2 linked regions of the Variovorax paradoxus genome follow. The protein of the gene in region 1 interacts with the protein of each later gene in a pairwise test. Links are inferred from orthologs where the notes say so. Each region holds a gene or a part of one and is shown in the gene's direction. Other genes may lie near its edges.

Region 1 (11,194 bases):
TGTTCTCGAAAGCGAAAGGCGCATAGGTGGCGCTGGAGGCCACGGTGAGTTCGCGGTTCTGTGCCTGGGCGCCAAAGGCGAGCGTGGCGGCGGCAAGGCCGAGCGCCAGGGTGCGGCGGATGGAGTTCATGGAGCTTCTTCCTCTTGTCCGCCAAGGGGGCGGCATGTGTCTGTGGTGGGCGGGAATTCTAGGTTGCAGCTAGCGTGCCAAGCGTCCAGGCTGCACTAGCGTGCCAAGTGCCCGAGCGGCCAGGCGCTGCTGGCCTTCACCTCCCCCAGCGAGAAGCTGGTGTGAAGGTCTTTCACGTTGGGCAGGTTCATCAGGTGGCGCCGCGCGAAGGCCGAGAAGCTGTCGAGGTCCTGCGCCACCACCTGCAGCTCGAAGGTGCCGGTGCCGCTGATGTAGTGGCAGGCCACCACCTCGGGCAGCTTGCGGATGGAGTCCTCGAGTTGCTGGGTGGCGTCGTGGGTGACGCGTTCGGTGTCCACCCGTACGAAGGCGAGCACGCCGAGCCCGATCTTGTGGCGGTCGATCTCGGCGTGATAGCCCTTGATGAAGCCGGCTTCTTCCAGCGCGCGCACCCGGCGCCAGCAGGGTGCGGCCGAAAGGCCTACGCGCTGCGCAAGCTCGGCATTCGTCAGGCGGCCGTCGGCCTGCAGTTCTTGCAGGATTGCAAGGTCGAACTTGTCAATGCTTTCCATAACGCTCGATGTTAAGCAAGATTCTTTCTGAAAGGTGGTTTTTTTGGGCGAAGAACGCAAACACCTGTCGCTGGCCCCGGCATACACTTTGCGTGATCATGGGCTCGCGCCCTACCGGGCACAGACCCATAGCCAATCAGCCAGGCCCATCAGGCCCTGCCAACGGAGACAGACACATGAATGCACCGCTGCCCGAGCACATCCGCAAGGCGCTGGAAACCGTCACGCTCGACGACAAATACAGCCTCGATTACGGCCGGGCCTTCATGAGCGGGGTGCAGGCGCTGGTCAAGCTGCCCATGCTGCAGCGGCTGCGCGACCAGCAGGCCGGCAAGAACACCGCGGGCTTCATCAGCGGCTACCGCGGCTCTCCGCTCGGCGGCTACGACCAGGCGCTATGGAAGGCCAGCAAATTCCTGAAGGAACAGAACATCGTCTTCCAGCCCGGCGTGAACGAAGAACTCGCCGCCACGGCGCTCTGGGGCACCCAGCAGCTGGGCTTCTCGCCCGCGGGCACCAACAAGTTCGACGGCGTCTTCGGCATCTGGTACGGCAAGGGCCCGGGCGTGGACCGCTGCTCCGACGTCTTCAAGCACGCCAACATGGCCGGCACCACCGAATGGGGCGGCGTGATTGCGGTGGCGGGCGACGACCATATTTCGAAGAGCAGCACGGCCGCGCACCAGAGCGACCACATCTTCAAGGCCTGCGGCACGCCGGTGTTCTTTCCGGCCAACGTGCAAGAAATATTGGACCTGGGCATTCACGCCTTTGCGATGAGCCGCTTCTCGGGCATCTGGTCGGGCATGAAGACGATCCAGGAAATCGTCGAGTCGAGCGCCACGGCCATGATCGATCCGGACCGCGTCGAGATCGTCATTCCCACCGATTTCCAGATGCCGCCCGGCGGCCTGCACATCCGCTGGCCCGACCACGCGCTCGAGCAGGAAGCGCGGCTCATGCACTACAAGTGGTATGCCGCGCTGGCGTACATCCGCGCCAACCGGCTCAACCACAACGTGATCGAGGGGCCGAACGACCGCTTCGGCATCATGGCCAGCGGCAAGGCATACAACGACACCCGCCAAGCGCTGATCGACCTCGGCCTGGACGACGCGACCTGCCGCCAGCTCGGCATCCGGCTGCACAAGGTGGGCGTGGTGTGGCCCCTGGAGGCGCAGCTGACGCGCGACTTTGCCACCGGCCTGCAGGAAATCCTGGTGGTCGAAGAAAAGCGCCAGGTCATCGAATACCAGCTGAAGGAAGAGCTCTACAACTGGCGCGCCGACGTGCGGCCCAACGTGCTCGGCAAGTTCAACGAGCTCGACGGTGATTTTTCCGGCGGCGAATGGGCCATGCCCAACCCCACCGCCAACACGCTGCTGCGCGCCAATGCCGACCTGAACCCCGCGCTCATTGCCAAGGCCATTGCCCAGCGCCTGCGCAAGCTGGGCATCCTGGAGCAGGCCGGCGCCGACATGCGTGCGCGCATCGACGCGCAAATGGCCATTCTCGAAGCCAAGGAGCGCTCGATGGAAGCGCTCAAGGTGGGCGGCGTGCAAGGCGCCGATCGCCAGCCGTGGTTCTGCTCGGGCTGCCCGCACAACACCAGCACGGTGGTGCCCGAGGGTTCGCGCGCGATGGGTGGCATTGGCTGCCACTTCATGGCCACCTGGATGGACCGCTCCACCATCGGCTTCACGCAGATGGGCGGCGAGGGCGTGCCGTGGGTGGGCCAGCAGCCTTTCACCACCGACCAGCACATCTTCGCGAACCTGGGCGACGGCACCTACTTCCACAGTGGCCTGCTCGCCATTCGCCAGAGCATTGCCGCGGGCGTGAACATCACCTACAAGATCCTCTACAACGACGCGGTGGCCATGACCGGCGGCCAGCAGGTCGGCGAGCGGCCCGAGGGCCACTCGGTGCTGCAGATTGCCGAAAGCCTGCATGCCGAAGGCGCGAAGAAGGTCGTCATCGTGACCGACGAGCCCGAGAAGTACGAGGGCGTGAACATCCCCGGCGACCACGTGGCAGTGAAGCACCGCGACTTGCTGGACGACATCCAGCGCGAGTTCCGCGAGATTGCCGGCACCACCGCCATCATCTACGACCAGACCTGCGCCACAGAGAAGCGCCGCCGCCGCAAGCGGGGCACGGCTGTCGACCCGGCCAAGCGCGTGGTCATCAACGACCTGGTCTGCGAAGGCTGCGGCGATTGCAGCGTGAAGAGCAACTGCCTGTCGGTCGAGCCGCTCGAAACCGAATTCGGCCGCAAGCGCACCATCAACCAGAGCAGCTGCAACAAGGACATGAGCTGCCTGAAGGGCTTCTGCCCGAGCTTCGTCACCGTCGAAGGCGGCCAGCTCAAGAAGAAGGCCAAGAACAAGGCCGATACGCCGCTCGAACTCGGCGCGCTGCCCGACCCGGCCGTGCCGGTGCTGGCCCGCGATCAGGTGTGGGGCATCGTGGTGGCCGGTGTCGGCGGCACGGGCGTCATCACCATCGGCCAGCTGCTGGGCATGGCGGCGCACATCGAGGGCAAGGGCATCGTCACGCAGGATGCGGCCGGCCTTGCACAAAAGGGCGGCGCCACGTGGAGCCATGCGCTCATCGGCGAATCGCAGGACGCGATCCGCACCACCCGCGTCGGCACCGCCGCGGCCGACCTCATTCTTGCGGCCGATCCGTTGGTGGCGGTGAATGCCGAAACCCTGGCGCGCATGCGCGAAGGGCGCACGCACGTGGCGCTCAACACGCACAGCACGCCCACCGCCGCCTTTGTGCGCAACGCCAACTGGGTCAATCCGCAAGACGATTGCGCGAACCAGATCGCACGCGTCGTGGGCACCGATGCGCTCGGCACCTTCGATGCGGACGCGGCCGCCACCACGCTGATGGGCGACAGCCTCTACGCCAACCCGATGCTGCTGGGCTTTGCCTGGCAAAAGGGCTGGATCCCGCTGGCGCTCGAGTCGCTGCTGCGCGCCATCGAACTCAACGCCGTGGCGGTCGAGAACAACAAGACCGCCTTTGCGTGGGGCCGCCAGGCGGCCGTCAACCCGGGCGCGCTTCAAAAGCGCGTTCGCCCCGGCCAGGTCATCGAGTTCAAGAAGCGTGAAACCGTCGAAAGCCTCGTGGCGCGCCGGGCTGAATTTCTGACGGGCTACCAGAACGCGGCGTATGCCGACGAATACCGGCAGTTCGTGGGCAAGGTGCAGCAGGCCGAATCGGCGCTGGGCAAGACCGCGCTGACCGAAACGGTCGCGCGGTACCTGTTCAAGCTCATGGCGTACAAGGACGAATACGAAGTGGCGCGCCTGCACACCGACCGCAGCTTCCTGGACCGGGTCGAGGGCATGTTCGAGGGCGAGATGGGCAAGGACTTCAAGCTCAACTACCACCTTGCGCCGCCCATCATCGCGAAGAAAAACTCCAAGGGCGAGCTGCAGAAGCAGCAATTTGGCGCGTGGATGCTCTCCGGCTTCAGGCTGCTGGCCCGGCTCAAGGGCCTGCGTGGCACGGCCCTGGACATCTTCGGCCGCACCGAAGAGCGCAAGACCGAGCGCGCGCTCATCGGCGAATACCGCGCGAGCATCGAAGAGGTGATTTCCGGCCTGCGCGCCGAGAACCACGCGCTGGCGCTGGAGATTGCCAGCCTGCCCGAGCAGATTCGCGGCTACGGCCACGTGAAGGAGCGCAACCTGGCTGCGGCCCGCACCCGCTGGAGTGAATTGCTCGCCAAGTGGCGCAACCCGCAATCGGCGCAGCGCGCGGCAGCCTGATTTTTTAGGGGGCAGCCGGCCTGTGGCTGCGCTTTGCTCCCGAAAAGATAGCGCCAGAGGCGCGCCACAAGCCCTGGAAAGCCCTGCCCGGCGCGCCGGATAAGCGCGCGGAGCAGGGCATTGCCACGAATACAATGCCCGCTGCTGTGCGCGGCCGATGCCGCTTCACGCTCTGACTCGCGGCCTTTTCCACGGGGCCGCGGAACCGCGGGCCCGTTCCGCGCTTCTGACATTCCTCTTCTCTCTGCTGGAGACTCTCTTGTTCATTTCCTCTGCTTTCGCCCAAACCGCGCCCGCTGCTTCCGGCGGTGGCGACATGTTGTCCTCGCTCGGGAGCATGCTGCCCCTCGTGCTGATGTTCGTGGTGCTGTATTTCGTGATGATCCGTCCGCAAATGAAGCGCCAGAAAGAAGCCCGCGCCATGATCGAGGCGCTCGCCAAGGGTGACGAGGTGGCAACGGCCGGCGGCGTGCTCGGCAAGATCACCTCGCTCGGCGACCAGTACCTCGGCCTCGAGATCGCCAATGGCGTGGAGATCAAGATCCAGCGCAGCGCTGTGGTCCAGGTCTTGCCCAAGGGCGCCGTCAAGTAAGCAATAAATGCGTGGCCCGGCCTTGCGCTTTGTGGAGCAAGGCCTCAAGTCACGCCGTGTTTCGTTTCTGAAAAGCGCTTTCTCATGAACCGTTATCCGGTCTGGAAGTACGCGATCATCGTGATCGTGCTGCTTGTGGGGTTGATCTATTCCCTGCCCAATTTCTTCGGCGAGGCGCCTGCCGTGCAGGTGTCCGCGGCCAAGTCAACCGTCAAGGTCGACGCCGCCACCCAGGGCCGGGTCGAGGAGGCGCTGAAAACAGCCGGGCTCACGCCCGACCTGCTCACGCTCGAAGGCGGCTCGCTGCGCGCGCGCTTCGGCACGCCCGACGAGCAGCTCAAGGCGCGCGACGTTCTGCAGCGCACGCTGGTGCCTGATCCGTCCGACCCGCCATACGTGGTGGCGTTGAACCTGGTTTCGCGGTCGCCGGCATGGCTCACGTCGCTGCACGCGTTCCCGATGTACCTGGGCCTCGACTTGCGCGGCGGCGTCGACTTCCTGCTGCAGGTCGACATGAAGGGCGCCATCGACAAGAAGGCCGAGTCGTTCGCGGGTGACCTGCGCACCACCTTCCGCGACAAGAGCATCCGAGGCACCTCGGTGAACCGCAACGGCCAGACCATCGAGGTTTCGTTCCGCGACGCGGCTGCGCTGCAAACGGCCAAGCAGCTCATCCAGGACCAGTTCCCGGACCTTGCGACCACCGAAGCGCAAGACGGCAACAACTGGCGGCTCACCGCCACCATCAAGCCCGAGGCCGCGCGCCGGCTCCAGGACGCGGCGCTCAAGCAGAACATCACCACCCTGCACAACCGTATCAACGAACTCGGCGTGGCCGAGCCGGTGATCCAGCAGCAGGGACTGGACCGCATCGTGGTGCAGTTGCCCGGCGTGCAGGACACCGCCAAGGCCAAGGACATCCTGGGCCGCACCGCCACGCTCGAAATGCGCCTGGTCGACGAAAGCGCCGAAGGCCGCGCGGCCGAACTGAGCGGAGGACCGGTGCCCTTCGGCTCCGAGAAATTCTTCGAGCGTAACGGCCGCCCGGTGATCGTGAAGAAGCAGGTGCTCGTCACCGGCGAAAGCCTCACCGACGCGCAGCCCGGCTTCGACCAGCAGAGCAACCAGCCTAAGGTCGACCTGACCATGGACGCCAAGGGCGGCCGGATCATGCGCGACGTGAGCCGCGAGAACTACAAGAAGCGCATGGCCATGCTGATCTTCGAAAAGGGCAAGGGCGAAGTGCTCACGGCCCCTTCGATCAACGGCGAGCTCGGCAACCGTTTCCAGATCTCGGGCTCGATGACCGTGTCCGAAGCGGCCGACCTCGCGCTGCTGCTGCGCGCCGGCTCGCTGGCCGCGCCGATGGAAATCATCCAGGAACGGACCATCGGCCCGAGCCTGGGCGCTGACAACATCGAAAAGGGCTTCAAGAGCGTGATGTATGGCTTCCTGGCCATCATGGTGTTCATGTGCGCCTACTACGCGCTGTTCGGCCTGTTCTCGTCGATTGCGCTGGCCGTCAACCTGATGCTGCTGGTGGCCATTCTCTCGATGCTGCAGGCCACGCTCACGCTGCCCGGCATTGCGGCCATGGCGCTGGCCATCGGCGTGGCCATCGACTCCAACGTGCTGATCAACGAGCGCGTGCGCGAGGAGCTGCGCAACGGCGCCTCGGCGCAGGCCGCCATCCATGCCGGCTACGACCGCGCCTGGGGCACGATTCTCGACTCCAACGTGACCACGCTGATCGCCGGCATTGCGTTGCTGGCCTTCGGCTCGGGCCCTGTCCGCGGCTTTGCGGTGGTGCACTGCATCGGCATCGTCACCTCGATGTTCTCCGCCGTGTTCTTCTCGCGCGGCCTCGTGAACTTCTGGTACGGCAACAAGAAAAAGCTCAAGTCGGTGTCGATCGGCACCGTGTGGCGGCCCAAGACCGACGGCACGGCCGTGGCTGACGGCAAGTAAAGGTCAAGGACAAGCGCCATGGAATTCTTCCGCATCCACAAGACCATCCCGTTCATGCGCCATGCACTGGTGCTGAACATCATTTCCTTTGCCACCTTCGCGCTGGCGGTGTTCTTCCTGCTGCACCGCGGGCTGCACCTGTCGGTGGAGTTCACGGGCGGCACCGTGATGGAGGTGGCCTACCAGCAGTCCGCCGACATCGGCAAGGTGCGCGAGGCGATCGGAAAGCTCGGCTATCCGGACGTGCAGGTGCAGAGCTACGGCACGTCGCGCGACGTGCAGATCCGCCTGCCGGCGCAAAAGGGCATGAGCTCCGACCAGCAAAGCGCGCAGGTCATGCAGGCGCTCAAGTCGGTCGACCCCTCGGCCACGCAGCGCGGCTTGGAAGTCGTCGGGCCGCAGGTGGGCGAGGAGCTCACCACCAACGGACTCAAAGCGCTCGGCATGGTGGTGGTCGGCATCATGATCTACCTGGCGGTGCGCTTCGAATGGAAGTTCGCCGTCGCCACCGTGCTGGCCAACCTGCACGACGTGGTCATCATCCTGGGGTTCTTCGCCTTCTTCCAGTGGGAGTTCTCGCTCGCGGTGCTGGCGGCGGTGCTTGCGGTGCTGGGGTATTCGGTGAACGAATCGGTCGTGATCTTCGACCGCGTGCGCGAGAATTTCCGCCGCTACCGCAAGATGAGCACGGTGGGGATCATCGACAACGCGATCACCTCGACCATCAGCCGCACCATCATCACGCACGGTTCGACGCAGCTGGTGGTGCTCTCGATGTTCTTCTTCGGCGGCCCGACGCTGCATTACTTTGCCTTGGCGTTGACCATCGGCATCTGCTTCGGCATCTACTCGTCGTGCTTCGTGGCGGCGGCTATCGCCATGTGGCTCGGCATCAAGCGCGAAGACCTGATCAAAGGCACACCGGTCAAGCGCGACGGCGATTCCGAGGACGACCCGAACGCCGGCGCCGTGGTCTGACGGCACTGAAACCGAAGGAAAGTGCCGCGGGAAGTCAGCAACTGCAAGGAAGCTGATGCACACTTGTGCAGTTGCTTTTCCCGATGCAAGCTCTCGGCTGTTGCCGAATAGAGCCTCACCGGCCTTTCTGATCTTTCAATGAGTATTGCGCGGTCCGCCTCTTCCTTGCAGCTCGCACGCGAGACGCGTGAGCGTTTCGTGCTGGCGACCGGGGGCGTCATCGTTCCCTTGGCGCAGGCCATCCGGGACCGCCTGACCAAGCAGGCCTCTGAAATTGGCAGTGCCCGCGCCATGCAGGAAAGCCGTGACGATTTCGTGGCATTCCAGGGGCAGGCCACGCAATGGGTTTCACTCGCCCAGACCAACTGGCGCAAGTCGGTCAACGCTCCGGGCGCGTCGACCGGCGCACCGTCCACAGGCGGGCTGCGGCTCGAACTGATCGGCGATGACGTGGTGGAAAGCAACATCCTGTCGTCGCGCCTGGCCCAGGCGATCCAGGAAAAGGCGAGTTTCGAACTCAGCGACCTGCGTCTGCGTATCCAGCACCTCGAAGGCACCACCGAGTTCGACGCCCATGACGTGCTCAGGCCCGAAACGCTGTCCAAGCTGCTGGTGGACCAGTGGCTGGCGGCCGGCTTGAGCCGCGCGCTCTGGGCCCGCGTGCAGGAAACCGTGCAGCATCAGCTGGTCGGCGTGGTCGTCAAGGCCTACGAGGACGCCAACGCGTTCCTGGTCTCCAAGGGCGTCATGCAGGAGATCGATCTCAAGAATTTTGTGCGCCGCACAGGCGCTTCCGGCGGCGGCCCGGCAACGGTTCCGGGGTCGCCGTATGCCGGCGGCGTCAGCGCCCAGGCTCCGGGCGCCGCTTCGCGCCATGGCTCGGATGCATCGCCGCAAACGCGGGGCTTGGCTCCGTCGGCGCCTCTCGCAACGACAGGCGGCTCGCCGCTGCTGCTCGCCCGCCAGCGAGCGCAGACGGCGTTGCTGAGCCTGAAGCGCTTCGTCGCCGCCCGTATCGGCGCGGCAGACATGCAGTCCACCATGTCTTCTGCGCCCCAGTCGGTTGCAGGAATGGACGGCCGCGCAGTGGCGGGGAGCGGCGTCAACGGCGGCGGCACCGCACCGGCCGTTTCGAATACCTTTGCGGCCGTGATCGCCGACGCCGAAGCCGCCTACCGGACGGCTGCCACGCAGTACATGCAGGAGCCCGGTAACGAGGCCACGATCATCCAGCAGGCCTCGGTCGACCTGCGGCGGCGCAGCGCCGAGATCAAGAAGCGCGCGCCCACCACTGCGGACAAGGCCACTGTCGAGATCGTTGCGCTCATGTTCCAGGCCATTCTCGCGGAGGAGCGCATTCCTTTCTCGGCGCGCGTGTGGTTTGCGCGGCTGCAGATGCCCGTGCTGCGCGTGGCCATTGCCGAGCCCGAGTTCTTCGGCACGCTGCAGCATCCGGCGCGCATGCTGATCGACCGCATGGGCTCCTGCGTGATGGGCTTCGATGCCGCCGCCATTTCGGGCAGCGCGCTCGAAGGCGAAATCCGCCGCGTGGTGCAGGTGATCGAGCAATACCCCGAAACCGGGCAGCGCGTCTTCAAGCTGGTGTTCGACGAATTCGTCGCGTTCCTGGGCCGCTATCTCACGCAAAGCGACACCACCCAGCGTGTCATGAGCGTGGCGCAGCAGGTCGAGCAGAAGGAAACGATGGCGATCCAGTACACCATCGAATTGCGCAAGATGCTCAACGACATGCCAGTGCGCGACGAGATACGCGAGTTTCTCTTCAAGGTCTGGGCCGAGGTGCTGGCCATCGCCGCACTGCGCTACGGCGCCCAGGGCGAGCAGACGGTCATGCTCAAGCGCGTTGCCTCCGAACTGGTGTGGGCCGCAAGCGCCAAGCCCAACCGCGCCGACCGCGCCCGCGTGATCCAGGACCTGCCGCAGCTGCTGCAGCGCCTGCGCCTGGGCATGAACCTGCTGGGCATCATCGACGAGCCCCAGGAAGCCCACATCAAGACCATCGGCGCGACCTTGTCGGATGCCTTCCTTTCAAAGACCGAGGCCATTCCCGCGGCCAAGATCGAAGCCATGGCCGAGCGCCTGGCGCACCTGGAAGACTTCGTGAGCGACGAAGGCGGCGCTTCCAACCTGCCGCTCGATGCCAACAGCATCGAACTGCTGCTCGGCGTGGACGCGGCCTCGATCGAGGTGGTGCCCGACACCCCCGGCGCCGTTGTGGCCGAAGACATGCTGGAGTGGGCGCACGAACTGCAGGTGGGCAACTGGTTCATGCTCGACCACAACGACCGCGTGAGCCAGGTTCAGTTCGTCTGGCGCAGCGACCGCAAGCAGCTGCACCTGTTCGCCTCGGCCGACGGCCGCAGCTTTCTCATCCAGGTCGGCCGGCTGGCCAACTACCTGCAAGCCGGCCTGCTGGTGCCGGCCGAGGAAGAAACCCTCACCGTGCGCGCCACGCGCGAGGCGCTCGCCAAGCTCGATGCCAACCCGGAGCGCCTGCTGAACTAGCCGGCTAGTGCGCGGTACGTCCTTCGCGGCTTTCGCAGAGTTCGTCGAGCACCAGCGCGTCGGGCTCGATGCCGGTGCTCCAGTGCACCATCAGCACGATGATCTTGAGTTCGTCCAGCGCCACCGGATCGCCCGGTGCGGCCATGGCGCGCTCGATGACGATTTCGCGCAAACCGCAAGACAGCACGTTCGACGACTCGAGAAAACGGATGAAGCCGAGGCAGTCGGCGCCCAGGTGCTCCTGCTCGGCCTGGGAATACACCCGCATTGCATTGCTCGACTGGGGCAGCGCGGCTTCGGGAGCACCCTGCAGCGTGACAGTGGCGACGGCGTCGTCATTGGCGCTTCGCTCGAGTTGCAAGCCTTGTGTTGCAAGGCTCAGGCCGTCGAGCCAGTGCAGCGCATCGCGGATCTCTTCTGCCTCGAAGCCGTGGGCGCTGAGCTTGCGGCCCAGTTGTCCGGGTTCGGGGCAGGCATCGCCGCGCCAATAGTTTTCGTAGACAAAAACGAGCACTTCGAACATGAGCCCAATATAGCCGAAGCTTGTTGCGGGCTCCCGGGCTTCATGTCACTTCTTCGTCCCTTTTTGGGGGGAGGAAAATACTAAGCCGCTGCCGTTCTCTGGAAGAGCCCACCGGGCAGG
Region 2 (11,353 bases), 3.3 Mb from region 1 along the record:
GGACTTCTGCCGCACCTTCTTCGAGAGCGACGACCTTGTGCTGCGCTTTCGTCCGAGCTTCTTTCCGTTCACGGAGCCCAGCGCCGAAATCGACATCCAGTTTGCGAGCGGCCCGCTGGCCGGCCGCTGGCTCGAAGTCGCGGGTTCGGGCCAGGTGCATCCCAACGTGGTGCGCAACATGGGGCTCGACCCCGAGCGCTACATCGGCTTTGCCTTTGGCATGGGGCCCGACCGGCTCACGATGCTGCGCTACGGCGTGAACGATTTGCGGCTGTTCTTCGATGGCGACTTGCGTTTTCTCTCGCAGTTCCAATGACCTCCCCAGCTCAATACTAGAAAAACCGAATACGAGATCGAAGAGATGCAATTCCCGGAATCCTGGCTGCGCGAGTTCTGCAACCCGCCCCTCGGCAGCGCCGAACTGGCTGAAACGCTCACCATGGGCGGCTTCGAGGTCGAAGAGCGCCGCCCTGTCGCGCCGCCCTTCAGCCGTATCGTGGTCGGCGAAATCAAGGAAGCCGTGCAGCACCCCAATGCCGATCGCCTGCGCGTGTGCCAAGTGGACGCCGGGCAGGGCGCCTTGCTCAACATCGTGTGCGGCGCACCCAATGCGCGCGTCGGCATCAAGGTGCCCTGCGCGCTGGTCGGCGCCGAACTGCCGCCCGGTGAAGACGGCAAGCCCTTTCTCATCAAGCTCGGCAAGCTGCGCGGCGTCGAGAGCCAGGGCATGCTGTGCTCGGCGCGAGAGCTGAAGCTGAGCGAAGACCACGGCGGCCTGCTCGAGCTCGCTGCCGACGCGCCCGTCGGCGCCGACGTGCGCGACGTGCTCAAGCTCGACGACGCGCTGCTCACGCTCAAGCTCACGCCCAACCTGGCACACGGCCTGAGCGTGTACGGCATTGCGCGCGAGCTCGCGGCCCTCACCGGCGCGCCGCTCAAGACACCCGCCATTGCGCCCGTGGCCGCATCGTTTGCCGACGTGTTGCCGGTGAAGGTGGAGGCGCCCGAGCTCTGCGGCCGTTTTTCGGGCCGCATTGTGCGCGGCGTGAACACCAAGGTGGCCACGCCGGCCTGGATGGTCGAGCGTTTGGCGCGCTGCGGCCAGCGCAGCGTGACGCCGCTGGTCGACATTTCGAACTACGTCATGTTCGAGTACGGCCAGCCCAGCCACATCTTCGATCTCGACAAGATCCACGGTGGCCTCACGGTGCGCTGGGGCAAGGCGGGCGAGCAGCTCAAGCTGCTCAACGGCAACACGATCAGCGTCGACGACAAGGTTGGCGTGATTGCCGACAACGAGGCCGTCGAGTCGCTTGCCGGCATCATGGGCGGCGACGCAACCTCTGTGTCTGACGACACCCGCAACATCTATGTCGAGGCCGCCTTTTGGTGGCCCGAAGCCGTCCAGGGCCGCTCGCGCCGCTTCAACTTTTCCACCGACGCGGGGCATCGCTACGAGCGTGGTGTCGACCCGAGCCGCACGGTCGAGATCATCGAACGCATTACGCAGCTCGTCATTGAGATCTGCGGGGGCCAGGCCGGGGCCATGGACGACAAGATCCTGAATGTGCCCGAAGCAATGCCGGTCACGCTGCGCGTGGCGCGCGCCGCGCGCGTTATCGGCATGCCGCTTTCGCAGGCGCAATGCGCCGACGCGCTGCGCCGCCTTGGGTTTGCGCTCAGCGAAGGCGAGGGCACATTGACCGTCACCCCGCCGCCGCACCGCTTCGACCTGCTGATCGAAGAAGACCTGATCGAAGAGGTTGCGCGCCTGATTGGGTTCAACAACCTGCCGACCACCGCACCATTGGCGCCCATCACGGCGCGCGTGCGGCCTGAAGCCCGGCGCAGCCGCTTCGCGGTGCGCCGCAGCCTGGCGGCGCTCGGCTACCAGGAAACCATCAACTTCAGCTTTGTCGAGGCGCACTGGGAGCAAGATCTGGCAGGCAACGCCAATCCTGTGAAGCTGCTGAACCCCATCGCCAGCCAGATGAGCGTGATGCGCTCGTCCTTGATCGGCTCGCTGCTGCAGGTGCTCAAGTTCAACCTCGACCGCAAGGCGCCGCGCGTGCGCGTGTTCGAGCTGGGCCGCGTGTTCATGCGCGACGACAGCGTGGCCACCACCGACAGCACCGTGCGCGGCGTACACCAGCCGATGCGGGTGGCCGGCCTTGCCTGGGGCGACGCCGAGGAAGCGCGCTGGGACGGCAAGCCGCACCGGGTCGACTTCTACGACGCCAAGGGCGACGTCGAAGCCCTGCTCGCGCCGCTGGTACCGAGCTTCGAGGCGGCCGAGCATCCGGCCTTGCACCCCGGCCGCTCGGCGCGCGTGCTGATCGAAGGCAAGGCCATCGGCTTCGTCGGCGAACTGCATCCGCGCTGGCGCCAGAAGTGGGACTTTGCGCTGGCGCCGGTGGTTTTCGAGCTTGACCTCGATGCCGTTGCCGCGCGGCCCGTACCTGCCGCAAAGCCTGTACCCAAGCACCAGGCCGTCGAGCGCGACATCGCCGTGGTGGTGGCCGAGGCCGTCACGCACAATGCGTTGATGCAGACCATCCATTCGGCTGCGGCGGCCCAGGGGCTGCTGCGGGACGCCACGCTGTTCGACATTTATCGCCCGCAACCCCCGCGCGACGGTGCCGTGCCGGCATCGGGCGGCCTGGCGCAAGGGGAGAAGAGCATGGCGGTGCGCCTGAGCTTCCAGGACGACAGCGCCACGCTGACGGACGAGCAGGTGGAGCCGGCCGTGCGCGGCATCGTCGAACAATTGAGCGCCAAGCTCGGCGCACGCCTGAGGGGTTGATGAGAATGAACGCTGCGGAATTCACGCTCGAAGCCCTCGAAACGCCCGCACTCACGAAGGCGCACCTGGCCGACCTGCTGTTCGAGCAGATCGGCCTGAACAAGCGCGAATCCAAGGACATGGTCGAGGCGTTTTTCGACCTCATCGCCAACAGCCTGATCGAAGGCACGGACGTGAAGATTTCCGGCTTCGGCAACTTCCAGATCCGCGTGAAGGCGCCTCGGCCGGGCCGCAACCCGCGCACCGGCGAAGCCATTCCGATCGGCGAGCGTCGCGTAGCCACCTTCCACGCAAGCGCCAAGTTGAAGGAACAGATTCACGGAAGCATCGAGCAGAGCGGCACTTCCGAAGTCGAGTGGAGCCTGGGCGCCGAATAGTGCTTGGTGCTGCGCGGGTGCGTAGAGTAATCTCTAAGGTTTCCCGCGCACGGTCTTGATTTCAATGGAGAAAACGCTCCCGCCCATTCCCGTCAAACGCTACTTCACCATCGGTGAGGTCGGCGAACTCTGCGGCGTCAAGCCGCATGTGCTGCGTTACTGGGAGCAGGAGTTCACGCAACTGCGCCCCATGAAGCGGCGCGGCAACCGGCGCTACTACCAGCACCATGAGGTGCTCATGATCCGCCGCATCCGCGATCTGCTCTATGACCAGGGCTTCACCATCAGCGGTGCGCGCAACAAGCTCCAGGAACTGGTGCAGGGCGAGCGCGACCGCCGCAAGGCAGGCGTCGTGCCGCTCGAGGGCATGGAGGCCGTCGAAATCGATCAGGAAGAGTTCGATGCGGCCGTTCACGAGGACGATCCCGCATCCGAAAGTGCCGCCCGCACGATCGATCCGTCGCAATTGCTGCACCTGCGGCGCGAACTCTTTGAAATTCGTGAGCTGCTGACCGTCGGACGGTGATTTCAGCCGGCTATAATCGAGAGCTTCGGTGTGTGGCGCAGCCTGGTAGCGCACTTGCATGGGGTGCAAGGGGTCGAAGGTTCGAATCCTTTCACACCGACCATTTTTAATGCCAACGTCGTTTGGCAACAACGAAAAAGCCCTTAAGAGTCGACGCTTAAGGGCTTTTTCTTTTGCTTGGCGTTGTCCAACGTCATCCGTTAAGAGTGACGCCTTCCTGGAGCGCGGCGGGCTGGCCGCGCTGTACGTAGACGGCGGCAGCGTCGATACGACGTTCTCGACGCTGGGCGTGCGCTCCAGCACCCAGTTGGGCAGCACCACGCGCGTGCGCGGCATGCTCGGCTGGTGCCATGCCTTCGGCGACACGGCGCCCATCAGCACACATGCGTTCGCAGGCAGCATCCCGTTCACGCTCGCGGGCGTGCCGCTGGCCAGGAACGTGGCGGGCGTGGACATGCAGCTGCGGCCGAACCTGACGCTGGGCGCGTCCTAATCGGGGCAATTCGGCAGCGGGCTGAAGGACCACGGGTTCAAGGCGAGCCTGAACTGGGCGCTCTGAGGAGGCTGCGCGAGACCGGGTCCCTGCGGCAATGAAGGTCCGCCGCTTTGGAGTTGCTGAAACCGGTGCGCAAGAGCGGCGGTTGCGCACCTGGCCCCTTGCCGCAGGGGCCGCGGCGGCGAGCTTGGTGCACGGCAGAAACGTTACGGCTTTGCTGAAGCCGATTCAGCCGTGTGGCGTACGAACTGGTCGAGCGCCAGCACGAACAGCGCGGCCACGGTGAACATCACCACCCAGCCGGGCAACTGCAGCGCACTGACGACGGCCAAGCCGGAAGGAATGGCCTGGGGCGTCGCGGTGGTGCAGATGAAGTCTGCAGCCGCCATGCCCGTGTAGTGCATCGAGCAGACCGCGGCTCCCATCACACTCGCAGCCAGCCCGCGCATGATGACGGTGCGCGTGTTGAAAGCCAGCCACAGTGCCACGGTCGCGACAACGATGGCGATGAGAGTGGACAGGCCGATGATCGGGTACGACCATTCGATGAAGCCGCCAAAGCGCATGCCGAACATGCCCAGGTAGTGCATGACGACCACGCCCATGCCCAGCAGGAAACCGGCCACCATGAGGCGCACCAGGCTGCGAGGTGAGGCAGCCACGTAGGCAAGCGCCATTGCCGTGGCGACGACCGCAGCCACAAGCGAGATCAGCGTCTCGAACATGGAATACGACACGCCCACGCGAAGCTGCAGCGCGAGCATGCCGATGAAGTGCATGGCCCACACACCAATACCGCCCAAGGCGAGCCCTGCTGTCGCGGAGTGATAGAGGCTGATGCGGCCTCCCGGCCCGACGATGCGGCGGGCGGCGACGAGCGCGATCAGAGAGCCTGCGACTGAAATGAAGTACGACAGCACGACCAAAGGCACGCTGTACGAAGACGTGAGAAGTATTTCCATACGAGTTCCGTATTTGACAAATGAACAGGGCCTCGGCCGGTCGCTGCCCGGCACCGCGACACGGGAAGTGACGCGGCGAACAGGCAGGTAGACAAGTGCCGGGCGAGCGTCTTGAACGACCGCTGGGACAACGGGTGACGCCTACCGCTCGAAGCTCGAGATCGGGAATGTTTTCCGTTGGTTGGCAACACTCACCGATATGAATATTTTGCTTTCACTCTTTAACAAGTGAGCTGCGGGACCTGATCTCGACGTGCAAAGCGAGAGATATGTCACACCAGAGCTCAGGAGGCGAGCTACCGTGAGAAGTCCGCCACATGCGTTGTCTCGCAGCGCGTCTCCTAGGGCAGACCCGAGGGCAAGACGCGGCCACCGAGCACCGGACGCAGCGCAGCTGTTGCAGTGCCGCAAAACCCAGAAATTCGCCTTCGCTTGATACAAAATGCGTCACACCCGACGCCAGTGCAAGTACGATTCTCCTGTGAGAATCATCACACTGAGGTCATGAATGAACCACCTGCTAGGCAAAGATGCGGCTGTAGCGATGTTGCGGGAACTCCTGCATGAAGCGGAGTTCGGTTCGCTGAGCTGCATGGCGCTGCGCATCTTTCGCTCGGATGGCGTCGCGGAAGATTTCGTGGTGGGGGGAACGGCGCAACAACAGGCCGGAGTTTGGGCTGAGCTGCAGCCTGAGTTGGGCCAGCAATGAGGGAAGCTGCTCCCGCAAGATGGCTTGCTTCACGCCGCCCGCAATTGCCAGATAGATAAATAGATCAACGGGTTGGGCCGCACGCTCCAACCCGTTTTTCATTTTTGCCCCGGGCCGGTGGTGCGTCAGCCGCGCCGGGCCGCCTCGATCGCGGCGATGTCGATGTTTCTCATCTCCATCATGGCGTCGAACGCACGCTTGGCCGCCGCTGGGTCGGGATCGGTGATCGCGGCTGTCAGGGCGCGAGGGGTAATCTGCCACGACAGCCCCCACTTGTCCTTGCACCAGCCGCACGCGCTTTCCTGGCCGCCGTTTCCGACAATTGCGTTCCACAAGCGGTCCGTCTCGGCCTGGTCGTCGGTTGCAATCTGGAACGAGAAGGCTTCGTTGTGCTTGAAAGCGGGGCCGCCGTTCAGCCCGAGGCAGGGTATGCCGGCCACGCTGAACTCCACGGTCAGCACGCCGCCTTGCTTGCCCGCGGGATAGTCGCCTGGCGCGCGATGGATGGCGCGCACCTCACTGTCCGGAAAGGTCTTGGCGTAGAACTCGGCGGCGTCCAGCGCGGTGCCGTCGTACCAGAGGCAAATCGTGTTTTTGCTGACCATCTTGGTTCTCCTGGGTTGCGGGAAAGATCGATGCGACGACGGTCTTCGTCGCATCGGCGGTAGGCCCCGGACCATACGCAAGTACAGATCCGATTGCCAGCGGCGCAACTGCTGGCCGCTTTGAGGGGGCGCTGGATGGCTGCTGGCGTAGCCAGGAAAAGGCCGTTGCTATCATCGAAAAATGCGGCCCATAACAACCGTCCTCGCGAAGGAAACCATGTGCGGCTCAAGCTGAGAACCAAGACGGCGCTGCTGGTCACCTCGCTGGTGCTCGCCCTTGTCGGCGCAACGGAGTGGTGGCAGTACCGCAACCTGTCCAGCGAATATCTCAACCTGATGCGCGACCAGCAACAGGCCCTGACCGACAGCGCCGCCGCCGATCTCGAATACAAGCTGGGCGTTCACCTCGCCGCCCTGGAGCGCGCGGCCCGGGAGCTCGGCGCGCGCGGCTTCGAGGACGCGGAAGCGCGGCAGCGCTTCCTCAAGGACCGGGACTTGCTGGCGCTGTTCGACAACGCCGCGCTGGCCAGCCCGGTCGGCGCCATCGTCGCCATCAACCCGCCGGCGGACCAGCCTCCGAACATTGCCGATCGCGATTACTTCCGGCAAGTGCGCGACCTGAGGCAGCCCACTATCTCGGCACCCCTGCTCACCAAGGGCAGCAACCAGCCAGCCGTGGTCATGGCCGTCCCGGTCGAAGCACCGGACGGCCGGCTCATGGGCGTGCTGGGCGCGGCGTTGAACCTGCAGCGTGCCAACGTGCTCGGCGACATGAGCCGAGCCACCATCGGCCGCGGCGGCTACTACGTGATCGTCACGCGCGATGCGTCGCCGCGGGTCGTCATGCACCACGATTCGACCCTGCTGCTCAAGCCTGCGAGCGCCATGGCCGTTGCATCCGCCGACGGCACCCGGAACGACCTGGCAACGCGCGCCATCGTGCGCAGCGCCGACTGGGACCTGCGCCTCGTCGTGCCGGCGGACATTGCCTACGCACCGCTGCAGCAGGCGAAACGAAGCCTGCTGCTGCAGTTGCTGTGGCTGGGCCTGGGCTGCGCATTTCTCGTGTGGATGGCTACGTCCTGGGCAATGCGGCCACTCGATGCGCTGACCAATGCGATCCGTACCTTGCGGCAATCGCCGGACAGCCAGGTCAAGCTCGATGTCGTCGCCACCGACGAGCGCGGTGAGCTGGCCCGCGAGTTCGACGCCCTCATGGCCGAATTGCGCGAGCAGCGGCTCGAGGTGGCGGCGGTCACCGATGCGTCGCCCGTGGGATTGTTCCGCTCCGATACCGAAGGGCGCGCGACCTACGTGAACGACGAGTACCTTGCGATCCACGGCCTGGAGCGGAAGGACGCCGCGCGGGGTTGGCTCTCGCTGGTGCGCGAAGACATCCGGGAGAAGGTTCTCAAGGAATGGATCCGCTTCGTAAACGCACCCGAACCGTTCAGCGCGACGCGCCGCCTCCACCGCAAGGACGGAACCCGGGTGCTCGTGACATTGAAGAGCCGCCCAGTGATTGTCGAAGGCCGCGTTCTCGGCCATGTCGGAACGGTGACGGACATCACCGAGCGCACGCGTGCCGAGCAGGCGCTTCGCACGCTCACCGCCGTCTTCGACATGACGACCGACTACATCGTGCAGATGGATGCGGCGGGGCGGCTCGTCTATATGAACCCGGCCGCGCGCCGCCGCACCGGCCTTCGTCTGGATGCGCCCATCGAACAGCTGAGCGTCAACGACTTCAATCCACCCAAGACGATCGAAAGGTTCAGGTCGGAAGTGGTGCCTGTTGCCGTCGGCGAAGGCATCTGGGTGGGCGAGTCGATGGTGTGGGACGCGCAGCGCCAGGAGTTTCCTGTCAGCCACATGGTGATTGCGCACCGCGACAAGCACGGCAAGGTGGAGTACTTCTCGGGGCTGATGCGCGACATCTCGGCGGCCAAGGCAGCGGAGCAAGCGCTGCGCGAGAGCGAACACCGCCTGCGCATGGTGACGGACCACCTGCCTGCGCTGATCTCCTATCTCGATTGGGATCTGCGCTTCCGGTTCGTCAACAAGGCCTACCAGGACTGGTTCGGTGTCGAGCCTGAACAGCTGATCGGCCGGAGCATGCGCGAGTTCTACGGCGACGAAGCCTGGGCCCAGATGGAGCCACATCTGCGCGCTGCGCTGGCGGGGCGCCAGGTGACCTACGAGCGGAGGGTGGAGGGCCCCGGCGGGCGCCGCGACATTCAGGCCACGCTGGTTCCGGAGCGCAACGAACAGGGCCGGGTGATGGGCCTCTACACCCTGGACAGCGACATCACTGCGCATCACGAGGCGGAAGAAGCCCTCCAGGAAAGCGAGGCCCGCCTGCGCACCGTGGCCGACGCGCTGCCGATGCGCGTCGCCTACATCGACGCGGACGAGCGCTACCGGTTCAACAACCTGGCCTACGAGCGCGAATTCGGGCTCTCGCGGGACCAGATCCAGGGGCACACCGTGCAAGAGCTCCTGGGCGGACCGGCGTACGAATCGGTGAAGCCGCACATACGTGCCGCGCTGGCGGGGGAGGTCGTCACCTTCCAGAGCGAAGACACGCAGAGCGACAGCTACAACTGCTACGAGGCCCAGTACATTCCGCAGCCGGCGGCCAACGCCGACACCATCGTCGGCTTTCATGCCGTCATCACCGACATCACGCGCCAGAAGCTCGAGGAGAAGCGCCTGGTCAACCTGGCGCAGATCGATCCGCTCACCGGCCTTGCCAATCGCGCGGGCTTCGAAGCGCGCCTGGGCGAGGCCATGGACCGCAGCCGCAGCGCCGGTGCGCTGATGGCGCTCATGTACCTGGACATCGACGGTTTCAAGCAGATCAATGACCAGTTCGGCCATCAGGCGGGCGACGAGTTGCTGAAGGGTTTCTCCGGCAGGCTGTCGCAGGGCCTGCGTTCCAGCGACGTTCGCGCGCGCCTGGGCGGCGACGAGTTCACGGTGATCATGGAAGGCCTGCCGAATGCGGACATTGCGCTTTCCACTGCCGCGAAGCTTGTCGTGGCCATGCAGGCGCCGTTCGCCCTGGAGCAGCAGCTGACGATCAGCATCACCGCCAGCATCGGCCTGGCGTTCTACCAGGGCGGCAGCGCAACTGCCGCCACGCTGGTCAGGCGCGCGGACGAGATGCTTTACCAGGCCAAGAGGTCGGGCCGCAATAACGTGCAGGCGGCGCCCTTGCCGGTCGAAAACAGCGCATAGCTCCATGTCGGGCGCCGACGGGTCTTGACTTGCCCTTAGCCCGCCGGCTGCAGCCGGGGCTGCCTGCCAGCGTGGTCCGTTCGGGGGAACGTGAGTGCGATCAGCACCGCGCCGAGTCCCACGGCCATCGAGCCGATGTACATCCAGGCGTAGCTGCCGTAGCGGTCGAACAGCCAGCCGCCCAGCACCGGGCCAAGCGCCATGCCCAGGCTGGACAGCATCGACGCCGCGCCCAGCACGGTGCCCAGGATGCGGGCGCCGAAGTAGTCGCGCGCCAGCACCGCATAGAGCGGCATCACGCCGCCATAGGCGAGGCCAAAAACAATGGCCACGGCATAGAAGCCGCCGAGCTGGTTGACCAGCAGGTAGCTGGCGGCGGCAAATGCCTGGATCAGCAGCCCGGCGACGAGCACCCGCTTGGCGCCCAACCGGTCCGCCAGCACACCGAAGAGCAGGCGCCCGCCCAGGCCGGCCGCGCCTTCCATGCTGTAGATGGTGACGGCAGCGAAGGTCGGAAGCCCGCAGCCTATCGCATAGCTGACCGTGTGGAAGATCGGTCCCGAATGCGCCGCACAGCAGGCAAAGAACGTGATCCCGAGCACGAGGAATGCGCGAGAGCGAAGCGCCTGCCCAACCTTCATCTCCGGTGCTGGTGCTGCGCCTCCCGCAGGGGCAGCGGAAGCGGCTGCAGGGGCCGCACGAATGAGCCAGATCGCAGGCAGCAGCACGACCCACGCGCCAATGCCGATGATCAGCTGGGCCATGCGCCAGTCGTAGTGCGTCACCAGCCAGGCGGCCAGCGGAGAGATGGTCATCGGCGCAACACCCATGCCGGCCGAGACGAGCGACACCGCCAGGCTGCGATGCCTGTCGAACCACGATGCGGTGGTTGCAATCACCGGCGCGAAGAAGCTGCCGGCGGCAATGCCCATCAGCACCCCGTAGAAAAGCTGAAACTGGAGCAAGGTCGACGCGCGGCTCGCCAGCACCGTCGAGAGTCCGAGCAGCACCGTGCCCGCCAGTACCACCACGCGTGGGCCGTAGCGGTCGCTCAGCGCGCCCCAGCCGAAGCCGGCCACGCCCATGCTCAGGAAGGCCAGCGTCATGGCGCTTGAAATGCCTGCCCGCGACCAGCCCGTGGCCGCGCTCATCGGCTCCAGGAAGACCGCCAGCGAGAACAGCACGCCAATGGCCACGCAAGTCATCAGCGCGCCGGCGGCAACAATGGACCAATTCGAATCGAGCGCGTCGGCCGGGCGCGCGGAGGCACGGATGTTCATCGTCTTGCTCCGGAAGAAATATTGATAAAGTGAACCAATTGGTTGACTATAACGACATTTCTTTCTTTGCGCACGCTCCTGGCGCCGGCGCAATGCAGCGGTGACCTGCCCGTTACTAGTCAGCGGACGCGGGCCGCATGCCGAGCTTGCGCAGCGTCCGGTGGAAGTTGCTGCGGTCGACGCCGGCCTCGCGCGCGGCATTGGCCACATGTCCGTTATGCCGCGCCAGCGCGTCGGCAAGCCATGCGCGCTGGAAAGCGGCCGTTGCTGCGCGCAGCGTGCCGCCGGGGGCGAGAGTAAAGGTGGCGTGGCCGCCGTCCGCCGGTGCCTGGGCCTGGGTGAGCGGCGTCTGTGC

What was found.
Region 2: the proteins of secD (region 1) and pheT interact in binary tests that used the Escherichia coli proteins (3 or more experiments, as listed by UniProt). The link is inferred for Variovorax paradoxus from one-to-one orthologs.

Annotation. Positions count from the first base shown.
Region 1 is NZ_CP046622.1:5,376,669-5,387,862, reverse strand. Bases 4,683-7,605 are described here. They hold secD (protein translocase subunit SecD), read left to right. Parts: upstream 4,683-5,163; coding sequence 5,164-7,047; downstream 7,048-7,605. Other genes in these bases: secF (protein translocase subunit SecF), read left to right, coding at 7,066-7,605; yajC (preprotein translocase subunit YajC), read left to right, coding at 4,747-5,079. Also shown: GOQ09_RS25205 (basic amino acid ABC transporter substrate-binding protein), read right to left, coding at 1-130; GOQ09_RS25200 (Lrp/AsnC family transcriptional regulator), read right to left, coding at 226-702; GOQ09_RS25195 (indolepyruvate ferredoxin oxidoreductase family protein), read left to right, coding at 879-4,487; more of secF, read left to right, coding at 7,606-8,025; GOQ09_RS25175 (DUF1631 family protein), read left to right, coding at 8,164-10,551; GOQ09_RS25170 (DUF494 family protein), read right to left, coding at 10,556-11,074; DNA-processing protein DprA, read right to left, coding at 11,155-11,194. UniProt on the Escherichia coli protein: Part of the Sec protein translocase complex. Interacts with the SecYEG preprotein conducting channel. SecDF uses the proton motive force (PMF) to complete protein translocation after the ATP-dependent function of SecA.
Region 2 is NZ_CP046622.1:2,036,310-2,047,662, forward strand. The notes cover bases 1-3,082. They hold pheT (phenylalanine--tRNA ligase subunit beta), read left to right. Parts: upstream 1-361; coding sequence 362-2,803; downstream 2,804-3,082. Other genes in these bases: pheS (phenylalanine--tRNA ligase subunit alpha), read left to right, coding at 1-316; GOQ09_RS09530 (integration host factor subunit alpha), read left to right, coding at 2,809-3,082. In the rest of the region: more of GOQ09_RS09530, read left to right, coding at 3,083-3,180; GOQ09_RS09535 (MerR family transcriptional regulator), read left to right, coding at 3,245-3,706; GOQ09_RS09545 (autotransporter outer membrane beta-barrel domain-containing protein), read left to right, coding at 3,816-4,199; GOQ09_RS09550 (MHYT domain-containing protein), read right to left, coding at 4,409-5,164; GOQ09_RS09555 (hypothetical protein), read left to right, coding at 5,673-5,873; GOQ09_RS09560 (VOC family protein), read right to left, coding at 5,999-6,478; GOQ09_RS09565 (PAS domain S-box protein), read left to right, coding at 6,698-9,718; GOQ09_RS09570 (MFS transporter), read right to left, coding at 9,754-10,998; nitric oxide reductase transcriptional regulator NorR, read right to left, coding at 11,114-11,353.